Regions from separate parts of the Kitasatospora sp. NPDC089509 genome, predicted to be linked through region 2. Evidence: riboswitches for the same ligand, from Rfam matches in the RefSeq annotation. Region 2 holds a riboswitch; each other region holds the start of a gene.
What was found. A riboswitch is a leader RNA that binds a small molecule or an ion and turns the genes downstream of it on or off. The one in region 2 is predicted to bind S-adenosylmethionine.

Region 1: another riboswitch for S-adenosylmethionine. It lies ahead of ACIP4P_RS01360 (IclR family transcriptional regulator); the one in region 2 lies ahead of thrC (threonine synthase).
Region 3: another riboswitch for S-adenosylmethionine. It lies ahead of ACIP4P_RS14405 (aminotransferase class V-fold PLP-dependent enzyme); the one in region 2 lies ahead of thrC (threonine synthase).

The regions. Positions count from the first base shown of each region.
Region 1 is NZ_JBIVHS010000001.1:353,576-359,419, forward strand. Features, by position in the region: gene ACIP4P_RS01350 (PadR family transcriptional regulator) at 1-377, shown strand, start outside; gene ACIP4P_RS01355 (FAD-dependent monooxygenase) at 431-1,942, shown strand; SAM riboswitch class I at 2,026-2,169, shown strand; gene ACIP4P_RS01360 (IclR family transcriptional regulator) at 2,386-3,099, shown strand; gene ACIP4P_RS01365 (hypothetical protein) at 3,193-3,366, opposite strand; gene ACIP4P_RS01370 (LuxR C-terminal-related transcriptional regulator) at 3,769-5,844, shown strand, end outside.
Region 2 is NZ_JBIVHS010000018.1:3,925-9,768, forward strand. Features, by position in the region: gene otsB (trehalose-phosphatase) at 231-1,070, shown strand; gene ACIP4P_RS30200 (trehalose-6-phosphate synthase) at 1,057-2,523, opposite strand; gene ACIP4P_RS30205 (glucosyl-3-phosphoglycerate synthase) at 2,574-3,578, opposite strand; SAM riboswitch class I at 3,729-3,865, shown strand; gene thrC (threonine synthase) at 3,883-5,163, shown strand; gene ACIP4P_RS30215 (MoaD/ThiS family protein) at 5,190-5,468, shown strand.
Region 3 is NZ_JBIVHS010000005.1:487,464-493,307, reverse strand. Features, by position in the region: gene ACIP4P_RS14415 (rhomboid family intramembrane serine protease) at 1-646, shown strand, start outside; gene ACIP4P_RS14410 (Lrp/AsnC ligand binding domain-containing protein) at 688-969, shown strand; gene ACIP4P_RS14405 (aminotransferase class V-fold PLP-dependent enzyme) at 985-2,349, opposite strand; SAM riboswitch class IV at 2,403-2,518, opposite strand; gene trpD (anthranilate phosphoribosyltransferase) at 2,791-3,867, opposite strand; gene ACIP4P_RS14395 (hypothetical protein) at 3,986-4,411, opposite strand; gene ACIP4P_RS14390 (heme-copper oxidase subunit III) at 4,808-5,428, shown strand; gene ACIP4P_RS14385 (c-type cytochrome) at 5,616-5,844, shown strand, end outside.

The DNA.
Region 1 (5,844 bases), on a different contig from region 2:
AGTTCGTCGGCTGGATCGACGAACTCCTCCGCAGGCCCGTCGCCGAGTACCCGAAGTTCATGGCCGCGGTGTCATACCTCGGTGCGCTCGGCCCCGACGGCGCGGCGGCGGCACTGACCGAACGGGCGGGGCACCTGGTCCGGCGGATCGAGGAGACGAAGGCGGTGCTGGCCGACACGGTCGGCGCCGGGAAGGCGCCCCGGCTGTTCATGATCGAGGTCGAGTGCGCCCTGCACGCCTGGGAGGCCGAGTTGGCGTGGACCCGGCGCACCGTCGCCGAGATCGGCGACGGCCGCCTGTCCTGGCCCGAGGTCGAGCGCTCCGAGGACGGCTGGACCTGGACCGGCCCGACGGACGGGGAGGGGACCACCCGATGACCGAGGTGCTGACCGAAGGAGCCACCCGATCCGAAGAGGGAGCGGACCACCGAATGACCGAGGTGCTGATCGTCGGAGCCGGACCGGCCGGCCTGCTGCTCGCGATCGAGCTCCGGCTCGCCGGCGTCGACACCGTCGTCCTCGAACGTCACCCGCAACGCCCGCCCTACTGCCGGGGCTTCAACCTCAACGCCCGCGCCCTGGACCTGCTGGCCCGGCGCGGCCTCGCCGACCGGTTCATCGGCGAGGGCTGGCAGGTCCCGCACGCCGCGTTCTCCGGACTGCCGGTGACGCTCACCCTCGCCGGCGCCCACACCGACCACCCGTTCTCACTGGGCATCCCGCAGACCCGGGTCGAGGAGGTGCTGGAGGCGCACGCGCTCGCGCTGGGCGCGGACATCCGGCGCGGACACGAGCTGCGCGCCCTGACCCAGGACGCCGAGTGCGTCACCGCGACGGTCGTCGCCGACGGCCGCGAACACCACGTCCGGGCCGGCTACGCGGTCGGCTGCGACGGCGGCCGCAGCACCGTCCGCCGACAGGCCGGCATCGACTTCCCCGGCACCGCGTCGACGGCCTTCACACTGCTCGGCGACGTCGAACCCGCCGACCCGGCGGCGCTGCCCTTCGGCGTGTCCACCGGCCCCGGCGGAAGCGTCTTCGTGATCCCCCGCCCCGGCTACGTGAGGATCATCACCGCCGACCGGCAGCCCCCGGCGGACCGGGACGAGCCGGTCACCCTCGACCGGCTGCGCGCCGCCGTCGCCGAGGCGCTCGGCCGCCCCGTCGACCTGCGCGCCGCGCGCTGGACCACCCGGTTCGGCAACGCCGCCCGGCAGGCCGCCGAGTACGTCCGGGGCCGGGTCGTGCTGGCCGGGGACGCCGCGCACATCCACCCGCCGGCCGGCGCGATCGGCGTCAACCTCGCCCTGGACGACGCGTTCAACCTGGGCTGGAAGCTCGCCGCCACCGTGCGCGGCACCGCCCCCGCGCACCTGCTGGACAGCTACCACGAGGAACGCCACGCGGCGGGCGCGCGCGTCCTGGCCTCCACCCGGGCCCAGGTGCTGCTGGGCGCCGCGGACGACCGACTCGGGCCGCTCGTCGACCTGTTCACCCGGGTCGCCCGCCACCCCGCGGGCAACCGCGCCCTCGCCGAGACCGTCACCGGACTGGACACCCGCTACGGCACGCACCCCGACACCGCCCACCCCTGGCTCGGGCGGCTGGCCCCCGACCTCACCCTGAGCACGGCCCCGGGCCCGACCCGGCTGTCCGAGCTGCTCGCCCCGGGCCGCGGTCTGCTGCTCGACCTGACGGGCGGCAGCGGTGCGGGAGTTCGCGGAGCGGCGGTGGGCGAAGCGGCGGCGGGCTGGGCGGACCGGGTGACCACCGTCACGGCGGACTGCCCGGAGCAGCCCGGGCTCCGCGCCGTCCTGCTCCGGCCGGACGGGCACACCGGCTGGCTGCTGCGCGATGCCGAGCAGGAGGACCCCGACGGGCTCCGGCAGGCCCTGCGGCACTGGTTCGGCGAGCCGGCGGGGGAGGGGGCGCGGGTGGCCTGAGACGGCCGGGCGGCAGGGCCCCGGGTGTGTGGGCCGGGAAAAGATTTGGCGAGATGCCCGGGAAGTCTTGTATCGTTCTCCGCGAATCATCCAGAGGGGTGGAGGGACCGGCCCTACGAAGCCCCGGCAACTCCCCGTTCGACCCGGCGTCCGAAGTACACGCCGTGCCGTCCGGGGTCAGTGCCAACTCCGGCCTGTCGCCAACGTGGCGCGGGAAAAGATGAGGAGACACGGTGCTCTCAGTGCTGTCCTTCGCCCGGGCGCTTCCCGCCCCGGCCCTTTCGCGTACCCGTCTCGTGTCCGGCGCAGGCATGTGGCCGACTTTCCAGGCCTGTTCTCGCTGACCACCCCCGCTCCCCACCCCACCCCCTGTGGAGCACCCGTGAGCCGAACCCACCCTTCGCTCACGGGAACTGAGACTGGAGTACCCGTCCATGGAGAACCTGGAGATCACGAGCGGCGTCGGCGTGCTCGACAAGATCACCTCGATCCTCGGCACCCTGGAGTCCGGTCCGGCCACCCTGGCCGGGCTGGTCGACGCCACCGGCCTGGCCCGGCCCACCGCGCACCGGATCGCCGTCGCACTGGAGCACCACCGCCTGCTCGGACGGGACCTGCAGGGCCGGTTCGTCCTCGGCCCGCGGCTCGCCGAGCTCTCGGCCGCCGCCGGTGACGACCGCCTGCTGACGGCCGCCGGCTCGGTCCTCACCCACCTGCGCGACGTCAGCGGCGAGACCGCCCAGCTCTACCGCCGGCAGGGCGACATCCGGATCTGCGTGGCGGCCGCCGAGCGCCTCTTCGGCCTGCGCGACACCGTCCCGGTCGGCCTCGCGCTGCCGATGAAGGTCGGGTCCGCCGCGCAGGTGCTGCTCGCCTGGGAGGAGCCGGAGCGCCTCCACCGCGGCCTCCAGGGTGCCCGCTTCACCGCCACCGCCCTCGCCGGAGTGCGCCGCCGCGGCTGGGCCCAGTCCATCGGCGAGCGCGAGCCCGGCGTCGCCTCCGTCTCCGCCCCGGTGCGCGGCCCGTCCAACCGGGTGGTGGCGGCGGTCTCCGTCTCCGGGCCGATCGAACGGCTCACCCGGCACCCCGGCGCCCGCCTCTCCCAGGCCGTCGTCGAGGCGGCCGGGCACCTCACCGAAGCCCTGCGCCGCCCCTGACCGGGGCGTCCGCCGTCGGGCTTCCGCGGTCCGGATTCCGCCGTCCCGCCTCCGCGTCGAGCGGGGCGGCGGAGCGCCCGGAGACCGTGGTGATCAGGCGAGACCCAGTGACCGGGGCACCACGGCCGCCAGGACGACGACCAGCGCCCAGATCGCCGGGCCGGGATCGGCCCGGTAGGCGTAGGTGAATCCCGAGGTCAGCCACACTCCGACGGCCGGGAAGAGGAGCAGGTACAGCGCGGCCGACCGCGCACGCCCGGTGGACATGACGGGCAGGGGCGCCCTGGCCTTCTTCGCGGCCTCGCGTCTCTCGGCAACCGCGCCCTCCCTGGCCGGGCCGGCGAGCTTCCCCGGGTTCCCGCCCTCCGTCGCCCGTGCCGCGATGCCCCTCGTCCGGTCCGGCCTCGCGACCCGCCGCCCGGACATCACGTCCGACGGCGGTGCCGAAGCCCTGGTCTCCCGTACGGGTATCCCTCGGTCCCGTCCTCCGTGTGCGGTCGGGCGGTCCCGGTCGGAGGTGCCTTTCTGGAATCCGGCCGGGCAGGCGCGGGCGGCACGGGGGAGTACGAACTGTCCGGGCTGGAAATATGACTGATAGTCGGCACATTCCCACGCTCTGCTATGTCATGATCTGCTCAATCGAGATCGATCCGCCGCAGGAGGGCATGAGTGGGAAACCCGCTGGTCGAACGGGACGGGGAAGGCGCGATCGCCGTCGCCGCAGGAGCGTCCGCACGGGCCGGACGGGGGCGGTGGCTGATGGTCAGAGCACTACCCGGAATGGGACGCACCGCGCTGCTCGAAGCCGTGCTCCGGCAGGAGTCGGTGTGCGGAGCGATGTCCGTCCGACGGGCACGCGGTGCGCGTGAGGAGGCCGGGTTCCCGTTCGCCCTGCTCCGGCAACTCTTCCCCGGGACGGAAACGGAGATACCTTTCGCCACCGAGTCATCCGTGGCCGAACAACGGACGTTCCACGACCTCCTCGCCGAACTCGCCCGCGAAGCCCGTCGGCAGCCCGTGCTGCTGGCCGTCGACGACCTGCACGAGGCCGACGAACCGTCGAAGCGCTGGATCGGCTACCTGGCCCGCCGGTTGGCGGGGCTACCGGTGCTCGTCGTGCTGACCGCGGGCACCGGGGGGTCCGTCGGCCCGTTGCCGGAAGCCACCGGGAGTGCGCTGCAGTTGGATCCGCTCAGCCCGCCCGCCGTGGCGCGGCTCGCGGCGGCCGCCGGGGCCCCGACCTGCGCCGGGACGTGGCTCCGCCCGGCCGACGGCAACCCCGCCCTCGTCCACGCCCTGCTCGCCGACGCGGCGGGGGAGCCGGGCCCCAGTCGCTACCGGCGAACCATCGCCGACTGGATCGAGTCCCGCGCCGACCCGTTCGCCCGCGCTCTCACCCTCGCGCTCGCCGTCGCCGCGCAGCACATGCTGGCCCCGGAACCGGCTCAGGAACCGCCCGCCGTGCTGCGCGAAGTCGCCGCCCTGTGCCCGGAGTTCCGCACCCTCCCGGCGGGCGCCGACCACCTCGCGCGGGTCCTGTCCGCGCCGCAGGCCCGCGAGGCCGCCCTCGCCGCCGCCGACCCCGCCGAACTGGCCCTGCTGCGCGGCCGGTTTGCGCGCACGCTCGACGAACGCGGCGCGCCCGCCACAACCGTCGCCGCCCACCTCCTGCACCTCGACCCGCCCGGCGAGGAGTGGATGACCCAGTCCCTGGAGGACGCCGCCGAGGAGGCGCTCCGTGCGGGCCGGACGGCGGAGGCCATCGCCTTCCTGCGGCACGCGCTCACCGGCCCGCTCGCCCCCGGCCGCCGCGCCGACGTCACCCAGCGCCTGGGCGCGCTCGAACTGCCCCACAACGCCGACGCCGGCGTCCGCCGCCTGCGCGCCGCACTGGAGTTGCACGCCGACCCCGGCGACCGCGCCGCCGTCGCGCCCGCCCTCGGCACGGCCCTCGCCGCACAAGGGCGCACGGACACCGCGCTGCGGGTGCTGCACCGCGAGAGCCGGACAGCGGACCACGCCGGCTGCGCCGACGCGCTGCGCTCCGTCGCCGCCCTCATCGCCTCGCACGACGCCGTCGCCTGGCGCGACGCGGTGGCCCGGATGCGGGAGTCGGCGGCGACCGCGCCCGCCGCGATCGAGCCGCTGATGCGGGCCCTGGTCGCGGAGTACGACGCGGGGGCGGGCCGGGTGTCCGCCGCCGAGGTGCTCGACCTGGTGCTGCCACGACTGGCGTCGCCCGAGCCCGTCGACCCGAGGATCCGCACCAGCTGGCTCGGCAGCGCGGCCACCCTGCTGCAGTGGGCCGACCGGCTCGCCGACGCCCGCGCCCTCGCCGACGCGTGCCTCCCGGCGCCGCCCGCGCTGCCGGACCCGACCGACGTCGGCCACCAGTGCCTGACCAGCGTCCGGGCCGAAGCCGCCCTGATGGCAGGCGAGTTCGGCCGCGTCCTGGCCGAGAACGCTCCGCTGCTGGACGCCTGCACGGAACGCGGCATCCGGCTGCCCCACCTGACGGCCATGGTCGCCCTCGCCCGGTACGAGCTCGGCGAGCGGGAGGTGGCGTGGCGGCTGCTAGCACGCGGGCGAACGGAGGACCGCCGGGCGGCGGACAGCGCCGACAGTTCCTGGGAGTGGAACGAACTCCGGTACGCCAGAGGGCTGTTGCACGGGTACGAGGGGAACCACCAGGCGGCGCTGGACGCCTTCCTGGCCTGCGGGGCGGGCCAGGACGCCCGCGACTTC
Region 2 (5,844 bases):
GGCAGTCTGAAAATCACCCGTTACGCCCCTCTCCGCGGCCACCCCCTCCACCGCCCCCTCCCGCAGCGCGTCCCTCTCGCCTGGGTTGGTTCGTGGGGTGGGGTGGGGTGGGGGTGCTGGGGGGGGTGGGTGGGTGCGGGTTAGGGGGTGGTTCTTTGCGGGCGCGCGGGCTTTCGCCCTGCGCGCTCGCTGGGGTGGTGGGGTGGACGGGGGTGGGTATGGGCCTGGGTATGGCTCTTGACGAGATGGGTGTGCCGGTCACTGGTGCCGGGCGGGACGGGTGGCGGGCGATCGTGGCGGCGCCGGGGGATGCGGTGGTCGCGTTGGACTTCGACGGGACGTTGGCGCCGATCGTGGCGGATCCGGCGCTGGCGCGGGCGCATCCGGGGGTGGTGGGGGCGTTGCGGGGGCTGGCGTCCGTGGTGCGGGCCGTGGTGGTCGTCACCGGGCGGCCGGCCGGGGTGGCGGCGGAGTACGGCGGGTTCGCCCGGGTACCGGGGCTGGTGGTGCTGGGGCACTACGGGGCCGAGCGCTGGGAGGGGGGCGTGCTGACGGCGCCGGAGGTGCATCCGGGGGTGGCCGGGGCCCGGGCGGCGTTGCCGGGGGTGCTGGCCCGGGTGGGGGCGCCCGAGGGGACGTGGGTGGAGGACAAGGGGCGCTCGGTGGCGGTGCACACCCGGCGGACGGCGGAGCCGGAACGGGCGCTGGAGCTGCTGCGGGCGCCGGTGGGGGAGCTGGCGGCCGAGCACGGGCTGGTGGTGGAGCCCGGGCGGCTGGTGCTGGAGCTGCGGCCGCCGGGGGTGGACAAGGGGGCGGCGCTGACCGGGTTCCTGCGGGAGCGCGGGGCCCGCTCGGTGCTCTACGCGGGGGACGACCTGGGGGACGTGGCGGCCTTCGCGGCGGTGGAGCAGCTGCGCGGGGACGGCGTCGCCGGGCTGCTGGTGTGCGCCGGGGCGGTGGGGGACGCGCCGGTGCGCGAGCTCGCCGACCGGGCGGATCTGGTGGTCGACGGGCCCGCGGGCGTGGTGGAGCTGCTGGAGGGCTTGGGACGGGCGGTCAGAGCGCGTTGAGCTGGTCCAGGAACCACTGCTGCGGGGGGAGCGCGGTGGCCGCCGCGGCGAGCCGCTTGGTGCGGTCGGCGCGCTCCTCCGGGCTCATGGTGAGTCCGGCGTGCAGGGCCTCGGCGGTGGCGATCACGTCGTAGGGGTTGACGGTGAGGGCGTCGTCCTTGAGCTCGGCGTGGGCGCCGGCCTCCCGGGAGAGGACGAGGGCGCAGCCCCGGTCGGAGACCACCGGGACCTCCTTGGCGACCAGGTTCATGCCGTCCCGGATCGGGTTGACGAGGGCGACGTCGGCGAGGCGGTAGGCCGCCAGGGAGCGCGGGAAGTCGTCGTCGACGTGCAGGATCAGCGGCCGCCAGGTGGGGGTGGCGAACTCGGCGTCGATCTCCTCGGCCAGGCGTCGGACGGCGGCGGTGTAGTCGCGGTACTCGGCGAGGTCGGTGCGGGAGGGGTAGGCGAAGGCGATGTGCACCACCCGGTCGTGCCACTCGGGGCGGGTGCGGAGCAGGTGCCGGTAGGCCTGGAGGCCGCGGACGATGTTCTTGCTCAGCTCGGTGCGGTCCACCCGGACGACGGTGCGGCGGTCGCCGACGGCGTCGCGCAGGACGGCCAGGCGTTCGTCCACGTCGGGGCGGTGGGCGCGCTCGCGCAGGAAGTCGGCGTCGGCGCCCAGGGCGTGGACGCCGAGCCGGGTGGTGCGGCCCGCGTGGGTGACGGTGAGCGCCTCGTGGTCGACGGTGGCGCCGAGGAGGTCCGCGCAGCAGGCGGCGAAGGCGCGGGCCCAGCGTTCGGTGAGGAACCCGGCCCGGTCGGCGCCGAGGATGCCGGTCAGCACGGCCCGGCCGACGTCGTCGGGGAGCAGCCGGTAGTACTCGGGCGGGGCCCACGGGGTGTGGGAGAAGTGGCCGATCCGCAGGTCGGGGCGGGCCGCGCGGAGCAGGGCCGGGGCGAGGGACAGGTGGTAGTCCTGCACCAGCACCGCGGCGCCCGGGGCGGCCTCGGCGGCCAGGGCGTCCGCGAAGGCGGCGTTGTAGGCCCGGTAGGCGGCCCACTCGGTGCGGAAACCGGCGTCGAAGGAGGGTGCGGTCGGCGTCGCGTAGAGCAGGTGGTGGACGAACCAGAGGGTGGAGTTGGCGACGCCGTTGTAGGCGCGGGCGAAGGTCTCCGGGTCGATGTCGAGCATCCGTACGGCCTGGCCGCCGACCTCGTGCCCGGCCCGGTCGAGCCGGCCCTCGGGGGCCTCCCGGGCGGCTCTGCGGTCGGCGTCGTTCAGGGCGGCGCAGACCCAGACGGCGTCCGGGTCGTCGATCGCGGACAGGCCGGAGACCAGGCCGCCGCCGCCGCGGCGCAGGGTCAGTGTGCCGTCGTCGGCGGTGCTGAAGGACACCGGTCCCCGGTTGGAGGCCACCAGGACGGGGGCGGTGCCGGTCGCACTCGAACGTTCGGTCGTGAGATCGCCCATGGTTGGGATGTTGCCGGGGGGTCGGGTCGGCAAACGTTTCGGCAGGCGGTTCAGTGGCGGGTCGCGTACTCGGGGACGGTGTGCATCGGCGGGCGCTCCAGGGCCGTCACCGGGTGGGTGTGGGCGGTGAAGGCGCGGGTGTCCGGGTCGCGGCTGAACTGGGTGAGGTGGGGGTGGACCAGGTCGGCGGAGGCCTTGAGGCGGTGGGTGCGGTCGAGCCGTTCCAGGGCGGTGCGGTAGATGGTGGCGGCCATCCGGCCGAGGGCCTGGCCGTCCTGGTGGCGGTGGTGCCGGACGCCGACGTCGACCTGGGCCAGGGCGTCCAGTCCGACCAGTTCCAGGGCGTCGACCAGCAGACCGAGCTCGACGCCGTAGCCGGTGGGGAAGGGCAGCCGTTCGAGCAGCGGGCGGCGGGCCGCGTACTCGCCGCCGAGCGGCTGGACGAAGCCGGCGAGTTCCGGCCAGTGCAGGTTGAGCAGCGGGCGGGCGACGAGTTCGGTGACCCGGCCGCCGCCGACCGGCAGGACCGCCCCGCTCTCGGTCTCCAGCGGGCGGTCGTACATGGCCTTGACCAGCTGGACGGACTCGTCGGTCAGCAGCGGGCCGACGATGCCGGAGACGAAGGCCGGGTCGAACTCGCGCAGGTCGGCGTCCACGAAGCAGACGATGTCGCCGCGGGTGACCAGCAGCGAGCGCCAGAGCACCTCGCCCTTGCCGGGGACGGCGGGCAGCCGGGGCAGGATCCGGTCGCGGTGCTCCACCCGGGCGCCCGCGGCGGCGGCGACGGCGGCGGTGGCGTCGGCGGAGCCGGAGTCCACCACGACGAGTTCGTCCACCAGGGGGATCCGCTCCATCAGCTCGCGCCGGACGGTGCGGACGATGTCGCCGACGGTGGCCTCCTCGTCCAGGGCCGGGAGGACGACGCTGACGGTGCGGCCGGTGCGCCGCTTGGCCTCCAGCAGGGTGTGCACCGGCCGGTCGGTCGCGCTCCACGAGCGGCGGCGGAGCCAGGACGCCGCCTGTGGGAGGAGCGCGGGGATCGGTTCGGCGGGCACGGTGACTCTCCTCGGCGGGATCGGGGTGGAACGGCTCATCTCGCTTGGCGGACGGACCCGTTCAGGGGTGACGCCTTCGGATACAGTCTTCGTACAGCGGTCGGACCTTTGCACGCCGGGGTCACCGTTGCGCACCACCACAATTTCACAAGCTCATCCAGAGGGACTGAGGGAACGGCCCGTTGACGTCCCGGCAACCTTCTCGCTCGGCTGTCTGTCGACAGGCCCCGGCGGGACAGGTGCCAATTCCGGCCTGTGGCGCGACCGCGCCGCGGGGAAGATGAGGAGAGAGGCCTCCGCCATCATGGCCATCGACACTGCCGCACCTGTTTCCGTGGACCTCGGCCCCGCCGCCGCGCTGTCCTGTCGGGAGTGCGGAACCCGGTTCCCGCTCGGCCCCAGCTTCGCCTGCCTGGAGTGCTTCGGGCCGCTGGAGATCGCCTACGAGTTCGGGAGCGAGCGCGCCGAGGAGCTGCGCAAGCGGATCGAGTCCGGCCCCGCGTCCATCTGGCGCTACGCGCCGCTGCTGCCGGTGCCGGCCGACGTCGCCTCCAAGCCCAACCTGAACCCCGGCTGGACCCCGCTGGTCAAGGCGGACAACCTGGGTCGTGAGCTCGGCTTCACCGCGCAGCTGCACATCAAGGACGACTCCGGCAACCCCACCCACTCGTTCAAGGACCGGGTGGTGGCCTGCGCGATCGAGGCGGCCCGGGCGTTCGGGTACACCACGCTGTCCTGCTCCTCCACCGGCAACCTGGCCGGCGCGGTGGGCGCGGCGGCGGCCCGGGCCGGGTTCCGGTCCTGCGTCTTCATCCCGCACGACCTGGAGCAGGGCAAGGTCGTGATGGCCGGGGTGTACGGCGGCGAGCTGGTCGGCATCGAGGGCAACTACGACGACGTGAACCGCTTCTGCTCGGAGCTGATCGGGGACCCGGCCGGCGAGGGCTGGGGCTTCGTCAACGTCAACCTGCGGCCGTACTACGGCGAGGGCTCCAAGACGTTGGCGTACGAGATCTGCGAGCAGCTGGGCTGGCGCCTGCCGGAGCAGATCGTCATCCCGATCGCCTCCGGCTCCCAGCTGACGAAGATCGACAAGGGGCTGCAGGAGCTGATCAGGCTGGGGCTGGTCGAGGACCGGCCGTACCGGATCTTCGGCGCCCAGGCGGAGGGCTGCTCGCCGGTGTCGGCGGCGTTCAAGGCCGGCCGGGACGTGATCAAGCCGGTGAAGCCGGACACCATCGCCAAGTCGCTGGCGATCGGCAACCCGGCGGACGGCCCGTACGTGCTGGACATCGCCCGCCGCACCGGCGGTGCGGTCGAGGACGTCACGGACGCGGAGGTCGTGGCGGCGATCCGGCTGCTGGCCCGGACCGAGGGCATCTTCGCCGAGACCGCGGGCGGGGTGACCGTCGGCGTGCTGAAGAAGTTGGTCGAGACGGGTCAGCTGGACCCGGCCAAGGAGACCGTCGCGATCAACACCGGCGACGGCCTGAAGACCCTGGACGCCGTCTCCGAGGCCGGGATTACCGCCGTCATCCGCCCGACGCTGGACGCTTTCCACTCCGCCGGTCTCGCGTCCGCCTGAACCACCCCCACCCCGCTAGGAGAGCCATGAGCGCCAACGTCCGCATCCCCACCATCCTGCGCACCTACACCGGCGGTGCGGCCGAGGTGACCGCCGAGGGGGCCACCCTGGCCGAGGTCATCGCCCACCTGGAGCAGAACCACGCGGGCATCTCGGCCCGGATCCTGGACGACACCGGCAAGCTGCGCCGCTTCGTCAACGTGTACGTGAACGACGATGACGTGCGGTTCGCCGAGGGCCTGGCGACCGAGATCGGGGACGGCGCCAGCGTCTCGATCATTCCGGCGGTGGCCGGCGGCTGCTGAGTCGTTCGGCGGTCGCGTTTCCGGGTTGCTTTCCGGGTCGCCCCGCGCCGCCCGTGCGTACGGAATTCCACTCTCCGTACGCGCGGGCGGCGCGTTCGCATTTCGGCGGGAATATTTCCCGCTCAAGTCGGAGTAGAGTGTGGCTCTGCTGGGAACAGGGCCGCCCTTCCGGCGCACGGGGTGCTTCGCCGGAGGTCGTCCGACCGGCGGGACCGGCCCGGGGCGGTTCCCGGGAAACATGTCAGGCAGATGTCAGAATTCCTGCGGGCATTTGGGTAATTCGTCCGCTATGTCCGGCGACGAATGCCGAGTTCCTTCCGGTTTGTTCGCTCTTGTCTCTTGACGGGCCCTCGGAATTCCCGGCGGTTGACCCTGT
Region 3 (5,844 bases), on a different contig from region 2:
GTACGGCACCGGCCAGGCCCGGATCTGCGCCGAGCAGCGCTACGAGCAGCGCTGGGGCGCCGTCCCCGCCGAACTGCTGACGGGCCACCCGCTCACCGCCGAGCAGCTGGCCGAGGCCCCCGCCCCGGTCCCCGGCTGCCCCGCCGCCCCGACCCCGGGCAAGCACCCGGCCGTGTCCGCCCTCACCGGCCTCTTCCTGCACGCCGGCTGGCTGCACCTGCTGGGCAACCTGCTCTTCTTCCACGTCTTCGGCCCCACCGTCGAACGGCGGGTCGGCCGGGCCAGGTTCCTCCTCTTCTACCTGGCGGCCGGCAGCCTGGCCTCGTACGGCTTCGCGCTCGCCGAGGCACACTCCCCCGACTCCACCCGGGTCCTGATCGGCGCCTCCGGGGCGATCTCCGCCGTGCTCGGCGCCTACCTGCGCTTCCACCCGCGGGCCAGGGTGACCACCCTGGTCCCACTGCTCCTCTTCCTCCCGCTGCGCTTCCCGGCCTGGCTGGTGCTCGGCCTCTGGTTCGCCCTGCAGTGGTGGTCGGTGCACTCGGCCGGGCCCGGAGTGGCCTACCTGGTGCACGTGATCGGCTTCTCGGCCGGCTTCCTGTACGCCTGCACCGTCGTCGGACACCCCCCGAGACGACCCGGCTGAGGCCCGATACGCTGACCGCACCCCATGAAGGAGCCCGCACCGTGATCACTGCCATCGTCCTGATCAAGACCAGCGTCGACCGCATCCCGGAGATCGCCGAGGCCATCGCCGCGATCGACGGCGTCAGCGAGGTGTACTCGGTGACCGGCGGCTACGACCTGGTGGCGATGGTCCGGGTACGCCGTCACGACGACCTCGCCGACGTCATCCCGGGCCGGCTCAACAAGGTCCCGGGCGTGGCACACACCGAGACCCAGATCGCCTTCCGCACCTACTCCCAGCACGACCTGGAAGCGGCCTTCGCGCTCGGCCTGGACGAGTAGGACGACGCGTGGGGCTCAGCCCTCGCGACGGGTGTCGACGACGCAACGGCCGCCCTCGTTGCGGTAGTTCCACGCCGCGCCGTCGGTGACCAGCTCGCGGACGGCGGTCAGGAAGCGCTCCACGTGCTCGTCCGGCGTGCCGGCCCCGAAGCTCACCCGGATCGCGTTCAGGCTGCGCTCCCCGGGCAGCGAGGACTCCGGCGCCCCGCACTCGGACGGCGCCACCTCCTCCTCCCCGAGCAGCGTCCGCACCAGCGGGTGCGCGCAGAACAGCCCGTCCCGCACCCCGATGCCGTACTCGGCCGACAGCGCGGCCGAGAAGTGCGAGCTGTTCCAGCCCCGGACCACGAAGGACAGCACGCCCACCCGGGCCGAGCCGGCGCCGAACAGGTTCAGCACCCGGACCTCCGGGATCTCCGCCAGCCCCGCCGTCAGCCGCTCGACCAGCTGCCGCTCCCGGGCCTCCAGCGCGTCGAAGCCGGCCTCGGTGAGCGCCCGACAGGCCGAGGCGATCGCGTAGGCGCCGATCACGTTCGGCGAACCGGCCTCGTGCCGGGCCGGGCCGGTGTGCCACTGCACCGCCACCGAGCCGTCCAGCTCCCGGGCCACCGTCCGGGTCGCCCCGCCGCCGGCCAGGTACGGCTCGGCCGCGTCCAGCCAGTCCGACCGACCGGCCAGCACCCCGGCCCCGAACGGCGCGTAGAGCTTGTGGCCGGAGAAGGCGATCCAGTCGACGTCCAGTTCGCGGACCGAGACCCGGTGGTGCGGGGCCAGCTGGGCCGCGTCCAGCACCACCCGGGCGCCGTGCCGGTGCGCGGTCGCGGTCAGCTCGGCGACCGGCCACAGCTCGCCGGTCACATTGGAGGCGCCGGTGACGCACAGCAGCTTCGGCCCCTCGGGCGCCGCGGCCAGCGCGCTCTCCAGCGCCGCCACCGCCTCGGCCCGCGAGCGCGGCGCCCGCAGGTAGTCGACCTCCAGCCCCGCGTGCGCCCAGGGCAGCAGCGAGGCGTGGTGCTCGGTCTCGAAGGCGAACACCCGGGTGCCGGCCGGCACCGCGCCGGCCAGCAGGTTGAGCGAGTCGGTGGTGGCCCGGGTGAAGACCACCTGGTCGTCGGCGCGCAGGTCGAGGAACTCGGCGACGGTCCGCCGGCTCTGCTCGAACAGGTCGGTGGACAGCTGCGACAGGTACCCGGCGCCGCGGTGCACGCTGCCGTAGTACGGCGCGTAGGCGGCGACGTCGTCCCAGACCCGCTGGAGCGCAGGCGCGCTGGCCGCGTAGTCGAGCGCCGCGTAACCGACCTTCTCGCCGCTGGCCAGCGGGACCTGGACGTCCTGGCCGAGGACGGCGAGCGGGGCGAGGGTTTCGACGGAGACGGACATGAGGATGCACTCCTTCTACGGGTCAGGGACCCCCGGGAGTGCTGCTCGTCGGGCGTCCGCGCTTGTCGCACGGACGGCTTCCGGCGACCCGGTCCTCACCCAGGGCACCCCGCCACGGACGGAGGGTTGCCGGACAGCCAGCTGGGGCTTGACGCTGTCACTCATGACCTGGCGAAGACTCTAGGTCGGGTACGTCGGACGGTCAAACAGTCATCCACCATCCGGACAGTGTTCTCGCCCGCTCGCCTCCGGGGCGCTCTGATCCGGTGCCGACGGTCGGCGCTCCCTCGCTCCTTCGTCGCTCCCTCGCTTCTCCCTTTCGGCACCGGCGCGCCCCTTCGGCTCGGGGCGGGGCACCGGGGGGCGGGGCGGGCGGAAGGGCCCGGGTCGGACGGGAAGGGCCCGGGGCGGCGGAACCGGCCCGGGCCCTCAACTGCCGCCTCAGATCCGGCTGGTGGCCTCCGACCAGCGCCGCAGCAGATCCTGCGCCCGGCCCGAGTCGATCGCCTCGGCCGCCCGCACCATGCCCGCCGCGAGCTGCTCCGTCAGCGGCGCGTCACCCAGGTCGAGCGCGACCAGTGCCGCCGCGGTGTTCAGCAGGACGGCGTCCCGCACCGGCCCGCGCTCCCCCGCCAGCAGTCGCCGGGCGACCTCCGCGTTGTACGCGGCGTCGGCCCCGCGCAGCGCCTCGATGCCGACCAGCTCGATGCCGACGTCCCGCGGGTCGAAGGTGGTCTCGGTGACCACCCCGTCGCGCACCACCCACACCTGCGAGGTGGTGGTGATGGTCAGTTCGTCCAGCCCGTCGTCGCCGCGGAACACCAGCGCGGTCGCCCCGCGCCGGGCCAGCACCCCGGCGATCAGCCCGGCGAGCCGGGTGTCGAAGCAGCCGACCGCGTGCGCGGTGACCTTGGCCGGGTTGGTCAGCGGACCGAGGATGTTGAAGGCGGTCGGCACCCCGAGGTCGCGTCGCGCGGTGGCGGCGTGCCGCATCGAGGGGTGGAACTTCGCCGCGAAGCAGAAGGTGAGCCCGACCTCCTCGGCCACCTGGGCCACCCGCCGGGGCGACAGGTCCAGCGCGACCCCGAGCTTCTCCAGCACGTCCGAGGAGCCGCTGGTGGAGGAGGCCGACCGGTTGCCGTGCTTGACCACCTTGGCCCCGGCCGCGGCCGCGACGATCGCCGACATGGTGGAGATGTTGACGGTCTTCGCCCGGTCGCCGCCGGTGCCGACGATGTCGACCGCCGGGCCGGGGATGTCCAGCGGCTCGGCGTGGTCGTACATCGCGTCGACCAGGCCGGAGATCTCCTCGACCGACTCGCCCTTGGCCCGCAGCGCCACCATGAACCCGGCCACCTGGACGGGGGACGCCTCGCCGCTCATGATCCGGTCCATCGCCCACGCGGTGGAGGAGCGGTCGAGGTCCTCCCCCTTCAACAACGCCGCCAGGAGGTCCGGCCAGGTGCGGACCACCTGCGCGGGGTCGGTACCACCGTTCGCAGGGTTCACGTTCACCATGGCTGACTCCAGCTGTTGTCGGTTCCCCGCTCCGGGGGACGTCCGTACGGATGGAGTCAGCCTATCGAGCGGCGGGGCGGCTACGGCCCCGACTTCTCTCCTACTGAGACGGCACCGCTCAACGGCTCGCCGGGGCCCGCTTGGCCAGCCGGGCCCGCAGCAGGACGGCGACCGCCTCGGCCAGCGCCACCGGGTCCACCGGGTGGGAGATCGCGGCATCGGCCCGGCTCCAGGCGGCCAGCCAGGAGTCCTGCGGCCGGCCGATCAGCACCAGCACCGGCGGGCAGCCGTAGATCTCGTCCTTGAGCTGGCGCCCGAGGCCCAGCCCGCCGGCCGGAACCGCCTCGCCGTCCAGCACGCAGAGGTCGATGCCGCCCTTCTCCAACGCCTTGAGCACCGCGGGGGTGGTCGCGCACTCCAGGTAGGACAGCTCCGGAAGATCCTCGGCGGGCCGACGGCCGAGGGCCGTCAGCACCTGCTCGCGGGTGTTGCGGTCGTCGCTGTAGACGAGGACGGTGAGCGTCTCGTCGGTCGTGTACGCCATGGACCCTGCTCCCTCAAGTGTGATCCGGACCACGTTCACCTGATCCGGATGCTACCCCCGTTTCCCCCGTCACCGGTCCCCCTCGCGCACGTTCCCCCTCAAGCCGACGCGCCCGCCGCTCACCCGCCCGGAGGACGGCCCGTCACCCCACCCCGCCCGGTCCACCCGGACGGCCCATCCGGGGTCCTCTCCCCTACAACCCGCGACTGCGCCGTCCGCGCAACGACGCACTGGGCAAGGGGGTGGCGGGCCCGACAGAGGAACCGTCAGAAAAGGGACACCCCACTGCTCAGCCCCCGTACGGCCCCCTCGCCGCCCTTCAAGCGGGCATACCGCACGCACCGGACACTCCGAGGGACACCCCCCGACGTGAAGACGGAATAAGGGACCGACATAATGTCCGTCGTGGCGACAGCAACAGCAACAGAAACCGGGCACGCGCACGGATCGGTCAATCGACCGAACATGGTCAGCGTCGGAACGATCGTCTGGCTCAGTTCCGAGCTGATGTTCTTCGCGGCGCTCTTCGCGATGTACTTCACGCTCCGCTCCGTCAAGGGAGCCGAGTTCTGGGCCGAGAAGGCGCACGCCCTCAACGTGACGTTCTCCTCGATCAACACCACGATCCTGGTGCTCTCCTCGCTCACCTGCCAGCTCGGCGTGTTCGCCGCCGAGCGCGGTGACGTGAAGAAGCTCCGCGCGTGGTTCGCCCTCACGTTCTTCATGGGCGCGATCTTCATCGGCGGTCAGGTCTACGAGTACACCGAGCTGGTCAAGAACGACGGCCTCTCGCTGTCCTCGGACCCGTACGGCACGGTGTTCTACCTGACCACCGGCTTCCACGGTCTGCACGTGACGGGCGGTCTGATCGCCTTCCTGCTGGTCCTCGGACGGACGTACGCAGCCAAGCGCTTCACTCACGAGCAGGCCACCGCCGCGATCGTCGTGTCCTACTACTGGCACTTCGTCGACGTCGTGTGGATCGGTCTGTTCGCGACCATCTACCTGATCAAGTAACCAGCTGATCAGGTCGCTGGCCACCGGCTGCGGCCCCCGCCCTCACCGGCGACGGGCCGCTTCTGCCGGTGCCGACGCTCCCACCGACCGACCGCGCGCGCAGCCTTGGACAGGCAGCCTCGTGCCGGCCAGACCGGCAGCCGGGTGCACCCACCAGTCGACCAGATCCTGACACCGGGGTTATTCCGTGAAAAAGCTCTCCGCACGACGGCGCCACCCATTGGCGGCGCTGGTCGTCCTACTTCTCGCCCTGGCGGCAACCGGGGGGCTGTACGGCATGTTCGCGCCCGCCGACAAGGCGCAGGCCGACGTCGCCGCGCAGTCGCTCGCGATCGATGAGGGCAAGAAGCTCTTCGCCGTCGGCTGCTCCTCCTGCCACGGCCTGAACGGCCAGGGCAGCAGTGACGGTCCGAGCC